3 regions of the Paenibacillus sp. 11B genome follow, and region 1 is predicted to be linked to each of the others. Evidence: predicted binding sites of a transcription regulator. Region 1 holds the regulator's gene; each other region holds the start of a gene.
What was found. The regulator Rex, encoded in region 1, represses fermentation and respiration genes when NADH is low (regulators of the CRP and FNR family bind a similar motif). The targets are predictions, from matches to a motif close to TTGTGAAATATTTCACAA.

Region 1 (6,295 bases):
CACCATACGAAGTTCCAAGCAGAAGTGCTTCCCCTGCTGGCACTGCGGTAGGGTCACCGGACACACCTTTGTGAATCAAAGCAGCAAGTCTCATCTCTTCAAACATATCGAGGTTATTGTTACTTGCTGGTCCATCTGTTCCGAGGGACACGGTCACCCCTGCTTTCAGCAGATCAGGTACTCGTGCAACACCCGAAGCCAATTTCAGGTTACTGCCTGGATTGTGGGAAACTGCTACATCATGTGATGCAAGAATTTCGATCTCTTCATCATTCAGATGTACCGCATGTGCAACCAGAGATGGACGGGAGAAAAATCCTAGCTTCTCCAGATGTGCAACCGGACGTTGACCGTAATCAGCCACGTTCTGTTCCACTTCACGAAGCGTTTCAGACATATGCGTATGCAAAGGCAGATTCAGGTCATGAGCAACCTGTACCAGCTTCTCTATGTAATCTGGAGGACAAGTGTAAGGTGCGTGTGGAGAAATTACGGTTGTAATTCTTCCGTCTGCTTGTCCATTCCATTGACGGGCAAATGCTGCGGATTCTTCCAGCTTGCGCTGTTGTTCTTCCGCTGAGCAAAGTCCGATTACCCCACGTGCCAGAGCAGCCCGAACGCCGGATTGTTCCACCACTTTTGCAACCTGATCCATATGATCATACATATCCAGGAATGCTGTTGTTCCACCTTTCAACATTTCAAGTACGGAAAGTGATGTGCCCCAATATACGTCTTCAGACGTCATTTTGGCTTCCATTGGCCACATTTTCTCCTGCAACCATACTTGTAATGCCAAATCATCTCCATGACCTCTCAGAAGCGACATGGCCGCGTGACCATGCGTATTGATCAGACCCGGCAAGAAGAGCAGTCCTTTTCCGTCCACCTTTGTCAGACTTTCGTCTCCTTCCGGCAAAGTCTCACCAATATGCACAATCTTGTCATTCTCGACAACCATATAACCTTGAACCACTTTCCAATTCGTGCCCTCACTGACGGCAAATTTGCCGTTGTGAATTACCCATCTATTTGTCGTCATCTTCCTCGTCGTCCTTTCCATTCTCCAAATAATAAGCAAGGCTAAGCAGATCCGTCGTAAAATCGGCATGATGAATACGAATATGCGGCGGGGTCTTCAGGATCGTTGGCGCAAAATTCAGAATCGCTTCAATTCCTGACTCAATCAACTGATCGGCAACATTTTGGGCTTCCGTATCCGGAACCGTGATAATCCCTATACGAATGTTATCTTTTTTGACCGAATCCGTTAATTCATTCATCGGTTGCACCGTCAGACTGTTAATTTGACTTCCAATCTTCGGACCGTAGGCATCAAATACAGCGACAATCTTCATGTTGTCTTTGAGGTAGGCATTGTAATTGGACAAAGCGTGTCCCAAATTACCTGCTCCGACAAGAGCTACATTGATCTGCTGGTCTATTTTCAGAATATGGCGGATCTTCTCGATGAGATATGAAACGTCATATCCGATCCCTTTACGACCAAAGTCACCGAAGTAAGCCAGGTCTTTACGAATCTGAGCCGGATTCAAATCCAGTCTCAATCCAAGTTCTTGTGAAGAAACCGTATTGACTTCGCGCTGATGCAGTTCATTCAAATAACGCAAGTAAACAGGCAATCTTCGCACCACGGCTTCCGAAATTTTATCTGATTTCATTCAATTGCTCCCCCTTACCAAGGCCACGATAGATAGATAGATGAAAAGAATGAGCACCCTGTCTAAAACGATGCAAAAAGATGACTGAATTAAACAGGATGCTCTTTGTTATATAATGGATAATTGCTTAAATTACTTCTTTAATCGCTTTACTCACTATTCATGAAACGAATGAATGATATTGCTCAATTTTACCGCCAAATAGTGGCTTCATGCAATCATATAAGCTACAGAGCATAGCTGTTATTGCTGTTCATCGGTTGGTCTCTCAAGCCATTCCGAAATGCGAGGAACCATCTGCTCTGTGAGCATGTGTTCCATTTTGGGACCTGGTAATGAATATAAAAAGTACTTGCCATAATATGCTTCAATGACACGTGTATCGTATACAATCACAATACCTCTGTCCTTACCCGTACGAACCAGTCTGCCGAATCCCTGTTTGAAGCGGATAACGGCTTGCGGCACGGACAGCTTCATAAACGGATTTTTCTTCTGTTGTTGCAAAAGCTCACTCTTTGCTTCAACTAATGGATGATTGGGTGGCTGGAACGGCAGTCTGACAATTGCAAGACAGGTCAGAGCCTCTCCGGGAATGTCCACTCCTTCCCAGAAGCTGCTTGTGCCAAGAAGTACAGTCGCTTTCGCATCTTGGAAGCGACGTGTAAGCTTGGAACGGCTGCCGCTGTCCACCCCTTGCCCGAGCAAAGAGATATCATTACCTGACAAGGCCTCCTTAAGCGGGTCATAGACCTGGCGCAGCATGCGGTAGGAGGTGAACAGCACCATCATGCGTCCACGAGTGGCGATAGCCGTTTCCGCGAGCGAATGCACGAGCATATCCACAAAGTGGGCATCACCTACACTGCCCTTCACACTTGGGAAATCACGCGGAATGACGAGCAGGGCCTGTTCGCGATAGTTGAATGGTGACGGCAGCATGGATGTCAACAAGCGGTTATTCTCGGCAGCTTCCTGCAAGCCCAGCTGTTCGATCATGAATTGAAATGACTTGTCAACGGAGAGCGTAGCCGATGTAAGCACAACGCTTTTCTTTTTATCAAAGAACATATCCTTCAATTGCGCACTGACATCGACAGGAACGGCATAGAGCTGCAGTGATTTACTGCGGAATTGGCCGCTAGCCTCCATCCAGTACACGGTATTGGCATCATCCATGCGCATGAAGAAACGCAGATTATCCTTGATCGTTGCCAAGTCCTTGAGCAGTCCTGAGATATCCGTAATCAGACTATCGGACTGATAATCATCCTGATCTTCTTTCACTTCAAGCAGCAGCTTGTCGCCTTTACGAATCAAATCGCCTAGGGTTACATAGATTTGGTTTTCTACATCCTGCAACTCCTGCCATTTAGCCGGTTTTTGCGAAGGCTTCAGTCTAAGTGAAAATTGTCCAGTCTCGCCTGGAGAAGCATCGCTACGTTCAGGCAGCAGGCCGAACAGTGTATCGCTTAGTCGATCCCATATCTCCTTAACTTCAACGGCAAGCGGGAACATCTGATCGATCATGGAGCTCCACTGTACCGATTTTTCATGACCCGACAGTTGAGAACGAAGCATCGGCAGTTGGCCATTACGGCTATCTTTAAACAGTCGGGTCAATGTATGAACCAACGTAAAATACTTCATGTGAAGACCAAGATGCTTACCTGCTACATCCTCCAGATGATGTGCTTCATCAATGACAAGACTTTCGTAGGCTGGCAGCAGCTGATGTGCTGCTTTGACATCCGTAAACAATTTCGAATGATTCGTAATGACGATATCGGACAGCCCGGCTTCATGTTTGGCCCGATGATAGAAACATTTGCGGAACCAAGGACAGGAGCGTCCAAGACAGGATTCAGACTCACTCTGTACCGTCTCCCAGAAGTCTCCACCGCGCCCGCTTAGATTAAGCTCCTCGTCGTCTCCAGTCTCCGTCTGGGTAAGCCAGACAATCATCTGAGCTGCTGTAAAATAATCCTCTTTCGGTGTAGCGAATTCACGTTTATTGATTTTATGCTCAAACTTACGCAGACACAGATAGTGCCCACGTCCTTTGAACACCGCTGCCTTGAACGGGAACGGAACCACTTGGGTCAGCATAGGAATATCCCGCTCTCTCAATTGCTCCTGCAGGTTGATGGTATGTGTACTGACCATTACTTTCTGTTCCTGTTTCACACTTTCATAGATGGCAGGCAACAAATAACCAAGCGATTTGCCTGTACCCGTTCCAGCTTCAATCAATAGATGCTTCTCTTCATCCAACGCTTGTCGTACACTGCTGAACATCTGAGTTTGTGCCTCACGCTCCTCATAATGGTCCAGCGTCTCCTTCAGGTTATCTCTAACCTGATCCATAAACTGCTCGAAACTTACGTTTTCCAGCGGGTTACCCTCCCGCTCATCACGTGGTGAACCTATATCAGTCCAGTCACTCACGTTCAGGGCGAGCTGGCGATAATACGTATGACCATCCAGGTCCTGAATCGGCTCTGATTCCTTCTCAGTACGCATTCCGTCGAAGAACCAACCCAAGTCACTATCTTCTGGCGCAAACAGATCACTGAGGCGCTGAATCGTGATCAGAGGCAATGCACGCAGCTCATCGAGACACTTCAGTAATACAAAAGCTGTCGCAAGAGCATCACTATCTGCCTGATGAGGGCGGTCATGCTGAAATCCGAATTCTGAAGACACATATCCGAGTTGATAAGAGCCCAGTGACGGGAACGTGATCTTCAGGAAATCAATCGTATCCAGAATACGTCCGGTGAACGGCAGGTAACCGCAGCGATCGAGTGCATTTTGAAGAAAGTGAAAATCAAAAGCAACGTTGTGCCCAACAAGAACCACATCGTCGAGCAGCGGAACCATCTCCATCATCATCTCTTCCAATGAGGGAGCATCCGCTACATCTTCATCAGTAATACCGGTTAACCCCGTAATAAACGGAGGAATCGGTACACCTGGGTTCACATAAGAACTATATATTTGAGTTATGCTGTAGTCATGATCTATGATGGCAAGTCCGGCTTGTATAATCTCACCGTCGGACTGCGTGCCGGTTGTTTCGAAATCCAATACGGCAAATTTCATTGCAATGTACGGTCCCTTCCATTCCAGTCTATGTTACAGCATAGCAAAAAAAAGGGCATTTGAAAATTAACTGACAAAAAAGGCGGTGTCCCCTCCGCTATGCCAGAGGAGGGAACACCGTCTTTATGCCGCCGAATGGCCCTTAATTTAAGGCTGTCAGCTGATTTGCATATTGCAATTTTCCGCTGTTTAATCGACAGGCTTCCATGTTATACAGCGGTTCGGTCAACGTCGGGTCATACTGAAGCGCCTGCGCAAATAGTGAACATGCACCTTCAGGATTCGCGAGTTTAGCCTCAATACAGCCCAGGACGTTACATACCAGTCCCTTCAATCTCGGCGAACCGTTCAGATGCATAATCCGCTGCAAGTGTATTCCAGCTTCCTCGGTTTGTTCCAGGTTAAGATGAGCAAGAGCCAGGTAAAACCGAGTCAATGCACTTTCCGGATAGTCGGTCACAACCCTGGAAAATTGCATAATAGCCTGCGGGTACATTTGCAGTTTGAAATAACCCTGACCGCGACTGAAACACTCCAGATGCAGTTCTGGCATTGCGGTAACAGCTTCCTGTTCAGGCTCAAGGGAGGCGGGCTTATCTTTATCCAATTCCCGTTCCCTTACCTGGCTCATTTTTTCTTCAAACATCAGCCACTCATCAATCATCCCGTCACTCATCCGCTTGAGCAAATTCCACTTTTGCAGCAATTCCTGTTTGCTTAGGCCTTCAGCAGAAGGGTAGCGCTTGATAATTTCATCTAACATGTCGTTCATTTCTGCGAAAACATGCTGGAACATCGATGCATCCCCACCCTTGAAAAAATGGATTAGTGCAGTGACCTTTACTCATTTTTTGTAGAATGGGTCGATTTCATTCCCCTTACCAGTCGATTACATAATCGTCGCATGAACTTCGTGCTTCATCGTTTGCACAGGTTTATTCTGTCCATCCACAAATACAACCGTAGGTTTGTGATTATTTGCCTCTTCTTGAGACATCATTGCATATGAAATGATAATGACGGTATCGCCAGGCTGTACCAGACGGGCTGCTGCTCCATTCAAACAGATGACACCACTTCCACGTGGCCCTGGAATGACATAGGTTTCCAGACGGGCACCATTGTTGTTATTCACAATTTGTACTTTCTCATTTTCCATTAGATCAGAAGTTTCCATCAGATCTTCATCAATGGTAATGCTACCCACATAGTTCAGGTTTGCTTCTGTAACGGTTGCCCGGTGAATTTTGGATTTCATTAGTGTTCTAAACATGGGACAGCACCTCCGATTTTTGCAGTCGTATATTGTCAATCAATCTGGTTTTGCCGAATTTTACTGCAAGTGCGATCAGCAGATCGTCCCGGCCAAGAACTTTTTCCTGATCCGCAAGTGGCTCCAAACTTGGAAAAGCCTGAATTTCAGCATAATCAATCACGGCCATTGGTGAACGTTCAATGTTCTGGCGCAATATGCCCCGGATATCCGCTGCTGTCACAGCCGACCCTGC
Region 2 (6,295 bases), on a different contig from region 1:
TAGGACGTTCCTTCCGAGAAAACGGTAGGAATCACAGCGATGTCTGCCTGATGGTAGGCCTCGCGGATATCCCGAAAATCATACGTGCGATGTTTGATTCGGTCTGCATGAGGGTGCGTGCGATGCCAATAACGGAAGGAACTACCTACCGTGCTGCCTTCGACCAGTTCTCCGGCAAATTCGACCTCCAGGTCGGGAAAAGCACCGAGTAGTCGGTCAGCTGCCAGCATCATTGGAATAATGCCCCGTTCCATGCTGATGCGGCGCGGATACAGGATGCGCAGGGGACGCGGAGGGTTCCCATGAATTGCAGCGGTTGTAACTTCGGCCTGCTTCTTCAAATATTCATCCGTCAGCTCATTTGGCTGCCAGCCAGCCACATTCTGTCTGATATCCCCCGAGTCCAGTTCCTCAGCGATTACGGTCACCTCGGATCGATCCGTCCGTAACACGCCGTCTCCATCGTTTCTTTTCCTGACGAGTGATGCAGCATTCAACCCGGAGATGATGGCTCCAGCATGATCTTCATAGCTCGCAAGATCTTTCTTCCATGCAGCCAGCCATTCCTCTTCCTGTTCATGCTCGAACGTACGCCTTGGCGGAGCAGGCGTGAAGTAGGAGGTATCCACTGCATTGGGAATGAGTACAACCTGACCAGGATCGGTAAACGTACAAGCAGCACGGCAAAAGGTCTGAAAATGCGAATCTACCGACACAATGCGTACAAGTCCATCCAGTGCCAGCTGGATATGTTCAGCAACTTGCTGCTTGGTTTCGAGCGGCAACGCAGGACGATCCCAGTTAATCCCGTGGCAGATGCCGAGACTGCCCGGCTTGTAAGCAATGGGCTGCCACAGGCAGCTTGCATAGATTACAGGTCCCCGTGCTGCTGCGGCCATTCGGGCAAAAGCTTCAGGCACATCATTCATATCGTAGGCATATCCATATACATCAATCTGTTCCGTACGAGTCTGAAATGCTTCAAAATAGGACAACTGGTGCACCTCGGGAATGTGTCCCAATCCGCGGATTACGCTGCACAAATCAAGGACGTATCGCTCCAGCCCGCCCCCGAACACCCGGCTGAATTCGCGGTTATATCCATCGGTGAAGCTGTGTGTCAATATGCTGACCACGCCCATCTCACTGCTCCTCCTTCCACGGAATCAGTCGGGGCTCCGGATCAAGAATCGATTCATAGTGCTCCAGGCTGCCCCACTCGCCGTGTGGATCAATTCGTTTGTAACGCAAGTATTTCCGAACCCGATCCTCCAGACTTCCTGCCCAGCCAAGATGCTGAACCTTCAACTCCGTGCTGATTCCGGGCAATACGGTGCAGGGCAAGGGAAGGCGAGGCACATGATGATTTTGCTGCGGATAAAAGTAGGGATAACCCGGCATATAACGGACCAAGGAAGCGGTATGCCGTCGGTGAAGCCCCCAAAGATCATCTTCCCGATAGTGGGTTCGGCCGCCCCACATATCGTAGAAACGGAAAGCAATCCAGTCCGAATGATCCTGGTTAATCAGAGCGCGTATCGCTTTCTTGGCTTCCGCACTGTACAGCTCATCGGCATCGACCGAGAGCAACCAGTCCGGCGAGGTTCCTGCCGCTGCCTGCCACAGAGCGTTACGTAAGCGCCATTCCTCCGCAAATAACGGCTTTTCCAACACTTCCAGGCGAACGACCTTTGGATAGGCCCTGCATATATCTGGTGTTCCATCTGTGCTGGCATCATCCACAATGACAATTTCATCCACGAATTCACTCAGATCGTCCAGCACTTCCTCCAGATATCGTCCGCGCTCGTTACGCACCTGTAGCATGGCGGTCAGTTTATTGTCCTGACTTTTACGAACCCGACGAATCGAGAACGGCTCTCTGAATACGCCTGTATCCTTGTGCTTTACAGCATCCTGATTTCCTGGGTGCTCTGTGCTATATCTTTGATGGGTTTCACTTCGGATATCCAACGGACTCAGCGCATTTTCCAGATGGCTATCGCCAGTTTCCAGTGGCTCAGCGTGCGGTGATTGCGGCGCTTCCGTTAGAGTACGAGTTGTCTCGGATCGTATATCCCTATGCACAATTGGTCCATTCACATGTTGTCTGCGTTTCTTCGGGTCCAGCATCATTATGGCACCTCCCCCAGCAATTGCTGGACGGCATGATCCAGCAGCTCCATCTCGACGATCTGGGCAAGAGCATCTTCATCCTCCAGCGCCATCTCCAAAAATTGTCTCACCGCTCCGTGCCGTTCTCCTCGCAGAGCCAGGGTTAGACCCGATAACTGCCGATAGTCCTGTCGGCTGGCATTATCCTGAATATCCACTGTGTGCACCAAATCCAATGCATCTTCCACACGCCCAGTCTCCTGATAGATACGAAATTTCCAATGTCGTGCCGTTTCGCCGCCGAGTTCATCCAAAATGTGCAATGCGTTTCCGTAATCATCATTCAGACGCAGCAGTTCAGCCTGGACGAGCTGGTTCTCCCCGGCCTCCAGCCAGCGGCAGAGCTGTTCATAATGGTGTCGTTCCTGCTCGTTGCCAGCGCTGATTCCATACACCTGCAACGCATTCTCGATTTCCCCGGTCCTCGCATGAATAGCGGATAGGAATCGATAGTGGGAGCTCACACAATCATTGCGGCCGTTTAATACTGCGTGGGAGAAGGCCTCCTTGAGCGAAGCGACCGCTCTGGAATCTTCGAGCATATATTCATAGGCGGCCAGCAAAAAGGAAATCGTCTCATGCGCTCCTGCTTTGGAGCGAAGCTGACGATAGAAGTCGGCGCGCACACTGCATTGCAGCTGGGTAACCGTATCCTGAACACCCGAGAGGGTCTGTCGCAGCGCATGCAGGAATAGCAGTTCATAGTCCCGGAGAGGCACTTCGAGATCATCCTTTTGCATGACACCAGCAGGAGAGGTATCTTCTCCATTTAGCCAGATGGCACGTACACCCTGGAATACCAGCTTCATATAGCGTGTTTCTGAAGTGGTGCCCACCAGATCGGCGATTCCGACCAGTCTTGAAATGCAGCTTTCCCACAAGGGGGACTCCGCTTCTTCACCAACCGGCTCGGGAAGAAGTACAATACAAAGCTCCGGATTGAGTGAGGCTGAGGCGGTCAGCCAGTAGGGATGAGCAACCACTGCAACCGTTCGGGGCTCCTGCAACAATTGTTCAGCTTCGGGAAGTGTGATGACAGTGATATTCGCAGGCATTTCCTCGGAGCGCTCCAGGCAGCTGACATAGTAGACAGGCCCTTCCGCGACCATCAGAGCAGCGATGTCTGGATAGGGAAAAGCAGACCACCCTCCCTTTCGGGGGAAAAGAACATAACGAAAGGCAGGCAGAGCCGTACCTGATTCTGCAACTACCCCGTAATACGGCTCCGCGTCCGGGATTGGGGACAACTCTTCCATCAATAAATCACCTCACTTGATTTGCATTTTTGTCCGTTCAAGAATTGAAGCAACGTCATCGCAGATTTTTGGATCGTCGTTGCTTTGAATGATATCAATGAAACCAATGGTTCAATATGTAATGCCTTTTTTGCACAGTGTATTTTATGCCTGACACTAACATATGGGCGTTCCGTCCCAAACATGAGCATCTTCCGCGAATAGAGGAAGCTGGCAAGCCCAAAGAATAGGCTTAATTTTTTCTATTGTGTGACCATCGTCACTTTTTTTTGTTGTCATGGCAGGGTTTGTGATAATTGTCACATGTATAAAATAGTCTATCTGGCACAATACGTTCATCAATACGTGTTTGGCTGACAGAAACTGAAGAAGGGGCTTCAATGCCAAATACGAAAACTGCGAAGGAACAGAAAGAAGGGGTAACGGTATGGATCCGATCATGTTATCGCGTATCCAATATGCGCTCACAACGATTTTCCATTTCTTTTTTGTGCCGCTGTCCATCGGTCTTGTGCTGCTGGTAGCGATTATGGAGACGTTGTACGTAGTGAAGGGTAAGGAAGTTTACAAAACGATGGCCAAATTCTGGGGCAAATTGTTTCTGATTAACTTTGCTGTCGGTGTGGTCACAGGCATTCTGCAAGAATTCCAGTTCGGCATGAACTGGTCGGAGTACTCCCGCTTTGTTGGGGACGTATTTGGTGCGCCACTGGCTGTGGAAGCCCTGCTGGCGTTTTTTATGGAGTCTACCTTTATTGGCCTCTGGATTTTCGGATGGGATCGCTTGTCCAAGAAAGTGCACTTGGCCTGTATCTGGCTGGTATTTGTCGGCACATTTCTGTCTGCGCTCTGGATTCTGGCAGCCAATTCATTCATGCAGCACCCGGTAGGCTTCGAGATTAATAATGGCCGTGCCGAGATGAATGATTTCTTTGCACTGATTACCAATGGTCAACTGCTGGTGGAGTTCCCGCACACGATTTTTGGTGCCTTGATGACAGGGGCATTTGTCGTAACCGGCATTAGTGCTTACAAGCTGATGAAGAAGCAGGATGTGGAGATTTTCCGCAAATCATTTAACATTGCCATCATTATTGGCCTGGTTTCCTCGTTGGGGGTTGCTTTCTCGGGTCACTTCCAGGCGCAATATCTGGTGGAGACGCAGCCGATGAAAATGGCCGCCAGTGAAGGAACATGGACGACGACGGAAGACCCTGCACCATGGACGGTGGTGGCTTTTATCGATCCGAACAAACAGGAGAATTCCGGCGAGATCAAGATCCCTGGATTACTCAGTTATCTGTCCTATAGCAAGTTCTCCGGCAGTGTCAAAGGCATGAAAGAACTGCAAGCGGAGTACGAGCAAACGTATGGACCAGGCGACTATATTCCACCAGTCCGGACGACATTCTGGAGCTTCCGCATCATGATTGCTGCGGGTGGATTGATGATTTTGCTGGCTATATACGGTACATTCCTGACGATGCGCCGGAGGTTAGAGGGAGCAGGCAAGTGGTTTATGCGTCTGATGGTGTTCGCCATCTCCCTGCCGTTTATCGCCAATACGTCAGGCTGGATTATGACTGAGGTAGGAAGGCAGCCTTGGACGGTATTCGGCTACATGACGACTGCAGCCGGGGTATCCCCGAACGTAAGCGCAGGACAGATATTGTTCTCCACCATTGCGTTTACAGCAGCTTATACGGTTCTCGGCATTGTGATGGTTTATCTGTTCGTTCGTGAAATCAAGGCCGGGCCATATGCAGTCGAAAAGCCGGAGGAGCATGATGAATCGGCCGATCCGTTCGGCGTGGATGGGGGTTATTCTGTTGTCACTAAGTGAGTTGTGGTTTTTGCTGATTGCCGTCTTGTTTGTTGGTTTTTTCTTTCTGGAAGGTTTTGATTTTGGTGTGGGCATGTCCACTGCAATCATCGGCAAAACGGATCGTGAACGTCGTACGCTGATCAACTCGATCGGTCCGTTCTGGGATGGCAATGAGGTTTGGCTGATTACGGCGGGGGGTGCAATGTTTGCTGCCTTCCCGCACTGGTACGCCACGCTGTTCAGCGGTTTTTATCTGCCGCTGGTGGTGGTGCTGCTGGCCTTGATCGGCCGCGGAGTTGCCTTTGAGTTCCGCAGCAAGATGAGACATGAACGCTGGCGCAAAACTTGGGACATCATCATCGTAGTCTCCAGTGCGTTACTGCCGTTCTTGTTCGGGGTTGTTTTCGCTACCTTGATGAAAGGCCTACCTATTGATGCGCAGATGCAGCTTCGCCCCGGCTTCCTGGACATCGTCAATCCGTATACGGTGGTAGGTGGGTTGAGCGTGACGTTGTTATGTCTGGTCCATGGTCTGCTGTTTGCTTCCTTGCGGACCGTCGGAGATCTTAGAGAACGTGCCCTGAATATGGCCAAAAAGCTGATGCTACCGCTGGCCGCGATCCTCGCGATCTACGCTGTGATGACATACTTCATGACCGATGTGTTCGCCGTACGCGGCTGGGCACTCTGGATTATGGTTGTCCTGGGTGCTGCTGCATTGGGTTTGGCGGCTTACTTCGTGCGTCAGAAGCGTGAAGCATGGGCCTTCGGCATGACAGGAGCCGTGATTGCGATCGCGTTTGCCTCCGTATTCATCGGTCTGTTCCCAAGGGTCATGGTGAGTTCAATGGGTTCGGCGTTTGACCTGACGGTCTATAATGCTTCATCCGGTGCATATTCGCTGAAAGTGATGACAATTGTGGCTTGTACGCTGCTTCCGTTTGTACTCGGCTATCAGATCTGGAGTTATTACATTTTCCGCAAACGTCTGAACGATCAGCATCACCTGGAGTACTGAGATGGGACGGGGGCTGCTGAA
Region 3 (6,295 bases), on a different contig from region 1:
CAATTCAACGGTCAGACGTACCTCGTGACCGGTCAATACAGGGAGAAGCCTGACGGAGCCAAATCAGAAAATTTCTCAACGTATATTCCTCCTACGGATGAGGCAATTAGTGAGCTTGTAGTTGCAAGCGAAACAAACAAATTCCAATATCATCAGGAACCTATGAAAGGTGACAGCATCTGGTTGACGTTGCTGACCTCCTTTATTCCTTTGATCATTATGTTCCTGCTGTTCTTCTTCCTGTTTAATCAGGCTCAAGGCGGCGGCGGTAAAGTAATGAACTTTGGTAAAAGCCGTGCCCGTCTTTATAACGAAGAGAAGAAACGGGTTACGTTTGAAGATGTTGCGGGTGCTGACGAAGAGAAACAGGAGCTTGTTGAAGTCGTAGACTTCCTCAAGGACCCTCGTAAATTCGCAGCAGTAGGTGCACGGATTCCTAAGGGCGTATTGCTTGTAGGTCCTCCGGGTACAGGTAAAACCTTGCTCGCTCGTGCTGTTGCCGGTGAAGCAGGTGTACCATTCTTCAGTATTTCCGGTTCTGACTTCGTTGAAATGTTTGTCGGTGTCGGTGCATCTCGTGTACGTGACTTGTTTGAAAATGCAAAGAAAAACGCCCCTTGTATCATCTTTATCGATGAGATTGATGCTGTAGGTCGTCAACGTGGTGCTGGTCTTGGTGGTGGTCACGACGAACGTGAACAAACACTCAACCAATTGCTCGTTGAAATGGATGGTTTCGGAGCCAATGAAGGTATTATCATCGTTGCTGCAACGAACCGTGCAGATATTCTGGACCCTGCCTTGCTTCGTCCAGGACGTTTTGACCGTCAAATTACGGTGGATCGCCCTGACGTGAGAGGCCGTGAAGCGGTTCTGAAAGTACACTCACGCAACAAGCCACTCACTAAAGATGTGAAGCTGGACATCATCGCGAAGCGTACTACAGGATTCTCCGGTGCAGATTTGGAAAATCTCTTGAATGAAGCGGCATTGCTTGCGGCACGTCGTAATCGCAGAGATATTTCCATGAAAGAAGTTGACGAGGCGATCGACCGTGTCATCGTTGGTACGGAGAAGAAAAGCCGTGTTATCAGTGACCGTGAGAAACGTATTGTTGCTTATCATGAAGCAGGCCATACCATTGTAGGTTACTTCCTGGAACATGCCGATATGGTACATAAAGTTACCATTATTCCGCGCGGACGTGCGGGTGGATATGTAATCATGTTGCCAAAAGAAGATCGTATGCTTGTTACCAAGCAAGAATTGCTGGACAAAATTACTGGACTCCTTGGCGGCCGTGTTTCCGAAGAACTGTTTATCGGTGAAATCGGTACAGGTGCTTACAGTGACTTCCAACAAGCGACGGGTATCGTCCGTAGCATGGTTATGGAGTACGGTATGAGTGAGAAGCTGGGACCTATGCAGTTCGGTAGTTCGCAGGGACAGGTATTCCTGGGTCGTGATATCGGTCACGAACAGAATTACTCAGATTCCATTGCTTACGAGATCGATCAGGAAATGCAACGCTTCATCAACGAATGTTATGAGAAGTGTAAAGACTTGCTCGTTAAACATTCCAAAGAAGTGCATCTGATCGCTCAAACGTTGCTGGAAGTGGAGACATTGGAAATGGATCAGATCAAGCAATTGATCGAGACAGGTGCCCTGACTCCAAAAGATGAGAACAGCAACGATGGAGAAGGTACGCCTAGCGAAGGCGGAGAAGCGATCATCGACAACATCGGTGATGTACGCGTCCGTATCCAAGGCAAAGATGAAACGCCTGAGCCGCCAGCCGGAGATATTCCTAACGAAGCTCCGAATCTGGACAAAGGAAGCAGCAATGACCCGGATGATGGTGGAACGAAGCCAACATCTTAATGTATAACAACCATCTGTCTATAGTGACAGATGACAAAGAGAGCCCGCGGGCTCTCTTTTTTTTATGGATTAATTCAAATTGTAGAGATAATGATAACCGGGAGCTTTAGGGCGTACTACGTAGGAAATGGGCGGTTATGCCCTTGTTCTAGGTCGTTTTCATTTATTGACAGAGTCGTGAACGTTGTGTACATTAGGTGTTAAACCGCTTGTGATTCGTTTCTCAAGCGAAAATAACGACATGGATTTGCCATATGAAACAGCGTATGAGGCTGTCCCGATAAGGAGAGGATCACAGGTGGAAGCTCTGGCTTTAGAGCGCAAGGCTGAGATGAACCGGGAGCTGCGCGAGCGGCTGATGGAGTTGAAGAAGGAACGGAATGCCATTATTCTAGCCCATTATTATCAACGTGACGAGGTGCAGGAGGTCGCTGACTTCCGAGGGGATTCGTTCCTGTTGGCTCAGAAGGCAGCACAAACCGATGCGGATGTTATCGTTTTCTGTGGAGTTCATTTTATGGGTGAAAGCGCTAAAATTCTTGCTCCTAACAAAACGGTGATTATCCCTGACGAGCGTGCAGGCTGCCCAATGGCAGACATGGTGAACGTTGAAGGCTTACGTAAATTGAAAGCACAGCACCCGAATGCCAAAGTTGTAACGTACATCAATTCATCAGCTGAGATCAAGGCGGAGACCGACATCTGTTGTACATCGGCCAATGCTGTCAGAGTCATTCAATCTGTTGATTCCGATGAAATCATCTGGGTGCCAGATAAAAATCTGGGACATTATGTGCAACAACATACAGACAAGAAAATGATTATCTGGGAAGGTTACTGCAATACCCACGATATGCTGACGGTCAAAGACGTGGTTGAGATGAGAGCGAAGCATCCTAATGCCGAGTTCGTTGTTCACCCGGAATGTCGTCCTGAAGTTGTCGAGATGGGTGATTTCGTAGGAAGCACAACCGCCATTCTGGAATATTGTAAAAATTCGTCCGCTAAGGAATTTATCGTAGGCACCGAGGATGGTACAGGATACCAGCTGCGTCTGGATAGCCCGGATAAACAATTCCACTTTGCTACCAAGTTCCTCGTATGTCCGAACATGAAGGTTAATAACTTGAAAAAGCTGGTTAAATGTCTGGAAACGATGAAGCCGCAAATTTACGTGCCACCAGCCGTTGCAGATAAAGCCAGAGAATCACTAGAGCGCATGTTACTGGTGAAGTAGCATGCGCTACTCTTGCTCCAAGACAGGTGAACTAACATGATACCGCAATATTTAGTGGATTTTGATCTGTCCGCGCTGCCGATGGTGGAGACGGATGTGCTGGTTATTGGTTCAGGCATTGCTGGTTTGTTTACTGCGATCAAGGCGAGCGAACAACGCAGTGTATTGATGATCACGAAGAAGTCGTTACTTGAAAGTAACACCCGGTATGCGCAGGGGGGCATTGCTGCGGTTATTGCTGAGGATGATTCACCTGCCTACCATTTGCAGGATACACTTGTTGCAGGAGCGGGATTATGCCGCTCCGAAGCAGTAGAAGCATTGGTGAACGAGGGCCCGGACGGAGTGAAGGAACTGATTCGTCTGGGTACTTTGTTTGATCTGGAGAACGGCGAGTTGGCGTTGACGCAGGAGGGTGCGCACAGCCACCGCCGTATTTTGCATGCCAATGGGGATGCAACGGGATATGAGATTGTACGTGCGCTGGCTGCACAGGCGAATGAACATCCTGGGGTTGAAGTGTGGGATGAGCATTTTGTCATTGACCTGATTACAGAGCAGGGAGAATGTATAGGTGCGTTGGTTCAGAAGGCTGATGGTTCGCAAGTATTTGTGAAGGCAGAGGCAACCGTACTATGCTCTGGCGGGGCTGGGCAATTGTATCGATACACAACTAATCCGGAAGTGGCCACTGCAGATGGTGTGGCGATGGCCTATCGTGCCGGAGCGGTTGTCCGGGACATGGAGTTTATTCAGTTCCACCCGACCTCCCTTTGTTATCCAGGGGCACCACGCTTCCTGGTGTCCGAGGCTGTACGTGGCGAAGGAGCCTATTTGCGTAATGTGAAAGGCGAGCGCTTCATGGAACGGTATCATGCACAGCTTGAACTGGCACCCCGTGATATCGTAGCCCGGGCTATCGTCAGTGAAATGGAATCGACGAACAGTACATTTGTATATCTGGATATCACTCATGAGCCGGCAGAGATGATTAAACATCGGTTTCCTACCATCTATGAGACTTGCATGCGTTATGGGCTGGATATGACAACAGACTGGATTCCAGTCGCTCCTGCTGCACATTACATGATGGGCGGAGTGAAGACGGATCTTAGCGGAGAGAGCAGTATCGGCAGGTTATTTGCCTGCGGGGAAGTATCTTCTACAGGAGTACATGGAGCTAATCGACTGGCGAGTAACTCTCTGTCCGAAGCGATCGTATTTGGACGGAGAATCGTTGATCGTATTCAATCCTTGCCTCCGCTTGCTCCTATACAGACAACGATTCCCGCATCAACAAGCTTTCGTAGGGGAAGACAGGGAGAGCAGAAACCGGTGTCCGAAAGACGCCTGCGTCTGCAAAAAATGATGGTGCGTCAGGTGGGACTGCGCCGCAATGGCGCAAACCTGCAAGGAGCAATGGAGAAACTGCAACAGGAATTGCAATTTTTTGATCAGAAGTTTACTCACAAAGAAGAGATGGAATATGCCAACCTGTTGACCTGTGCCTGGTTGGTTACCACGGGAGCATTACACCGTGAGGAAAGTCGGGGAGCCCACTACCGTGAGGATTTCCCGCAGCGTGACGATGCCGTATGGCAGAAGCATAGTCTGCAGCAGCGAGAACAAGCGATTGTGGAGGAATTGATGTCATGATACTGAACGGATATAATGAAGGACTCATCGAATCAATCAAAAACTGGCTTCGTGAGGATGTCGGGGCAGGGGATGTTACCACAAGTGTGACGATTCCCGCTGGCAGTCAGTCCAAAGCTGTTATACATGCCAAAGACAATGGGACCATTGCAGGAATTACGGTAGCAGAACTTGTGTTTCAGGTAGTGGATCCCAGCCTTGTGTTCACACCGATGGTAAAAGACGGTGATACAGTTACGCATGGTACGATTTTGGCTGAGGTAGAAGGCAGCACACATAGCTTGCTTACAGGAGAGCGCTTGGCTCTTAACCTGCTGCAGCGCATGTCGGGTGTCGCTACCCGCACACGTACTTATGTGGATGCGTTGGAAGGCCTTTCTACACGACTGGTCGACACTCGTAAAACAACACCGGGACACCGCTTGCTTGAAAAATATGCAGTGCGGGTTGGTGGCGGAGCAAATCATCGATTCGGCCTCTATGATGCGGTCATGATTAAAGATAACCACATTAAGGGTGCAGGCGGGATTACCGAAGCAGTACAGCGTGCGCGAGCCGTCATTCCACATACGATGACCATTGAAGTGGAGACCGAAAACCTGGAACAGGTCAGAGAAGCCTTGCAGGCTGGAGCAGATATCATTATGCTGGATAACATGCACCCGGATCGGATGCGTGAGGCTGTTGCTCTTATTCGTGAGCAGGCTCCGCATGTGAAGGTTGAGGCATCAGGCAACGTCTCGCTAAATACCATTCGTGGTATTGCTGAGAGCGGAGTGGATGTAATTTCAGTTGGCAGGTTAACCTACTCTTTTGAGAGCCTGGATATCAGCCTGGATTTAAACGAAAAGAAAGAGGGGTGAACCTCTTTGATTCTTGTGGTAGACGTGGGCAACAGCAACATCGTACTCGGCGTGTATCAGGGCCGGGAGTTGCTCCACCATTTTCGCCTGAGCACATCCCGTCAGTCGACAGTGGATGAATACGGCGTATTGATTTATAATTTATTTCATATGTCGGGTATTTCAACACGCGACATTGAAGGTGTGATCATCTCATCCGTGGTTCCGCCACTGGTGAATGTGATTGAAGCCATGTGTGAGAAATACGTAGGCAAAAAACCGTTACTGGTTGGGCCTGGTATAAGAACCGGCCTGAACCTGCGGTATGAGAATCCGCGTGAAGTTGGCGCGGATCGCATTGTTAATGCAGTAGCAGCCGTTGAGAAGTATGGTGGCCCTCTCGTTGTGGTCGATTTCGGTACAGCGACTACATTTGACTGTATTGACGAGAAAGGAAATTATCTGGGCGGGGCTATCGTACCCGGCATCCATATCGCAACCGAAGCGCTCTATGAACGAGCATCCAAACTGCCTCGCATTGAACTGGAGAAGCCCAAGAAAGTTATTGGTCGCAACACCATTCATGCCATGCAGGCCGGCATTATTTATGGTTATGCAGGTCAGGTGGACGGCATTGTGGAGCGTATTCGCGAGGAAATGGGAGCCAAACCCAGAG

Region 2: the regulator Rex is predicted to act here: its motif matches at 3,719-3,736, upstream of Q0V21_RS20415 (cytochrome ubiquinol oxidase subunit I).
Region 3: the regulator Rex is predicted to act here: its motif matches at 2,094-2,111, upstream of nadA (quinolinate synthase NadA).

The regions. Positions count from the first base shown of each region.
Region 1 covers NZ_JAUKNS010000001.1:692,218-698,512, forward strand. The annotation lists gene Q0V21_RS02985 (amidohydrolase) at 1-1,042, opposite strand, end outside; gene Q0V21_RS02990 (redox-sensing transcriptional repressor Rex) at 1,029-1,682, opposite strand; gene dinG (ATP-dependent DNA helicase DinG) at 1,926-4,787, opposite strand; gene Q0V21_RS03000 (tetratricopeptide repeat protein) at 4,930-5,583, opposite strand; gene panD (aspartate 1-decarboxylase) at 5,677-6,060, opposite strand; gene panC (pantoate--beta-alanine ligase) at 6,053-6,295, opposite strand, start outside.
Region 2 covers NZ_JAUKNS010000004.1:772,230-778,524, reverse strand. The annotation lists gene Q0V21_RS20430 (glycosyltransferase family 4 protein) at 1-1,142, opposite strand, end outside; gene Q0V21_RS20425 (glycosyltransferase) at 1,144-2,136, opposite strand; gene Q0V21_RS20420 (hypothetical protein) at 2,136-3,431, opposite strand; gene Q0V21_RS20415 (cytochrome ubiquinol oxidase subunit I) at 3,859-5,274, shown strand; gene cydB (cytochrome d ubiquinol oxidase subunit II) at 5,258-6,274, shown strand; gene cydD (thiol reductant ABC exporter subunit CydD) at 6,276-6,295, shown strand, end outside.
Region 3 covers NZ_JAUKNS010000012.1:15,125-21,419, reverse strand. The annotation lists gene ftsH (ATP-dependent zinc metalloprotease FtsH) at 1-1,884, shown strand, start outside; gene nadA (quinolinate synthase NadA) at 2,183-3,121, shown strand; gene nadB (L-aspartate oxidase) at 3,158-4,777, shown strand; gene nadC (carboxylating nicotinate-nucleotide diphosphorylase) at 4,774-5,640, shown strand; gene Q0V21_RS31970 (type III pantothenate kinase) at 5,647-6,295, shown strand, end outside.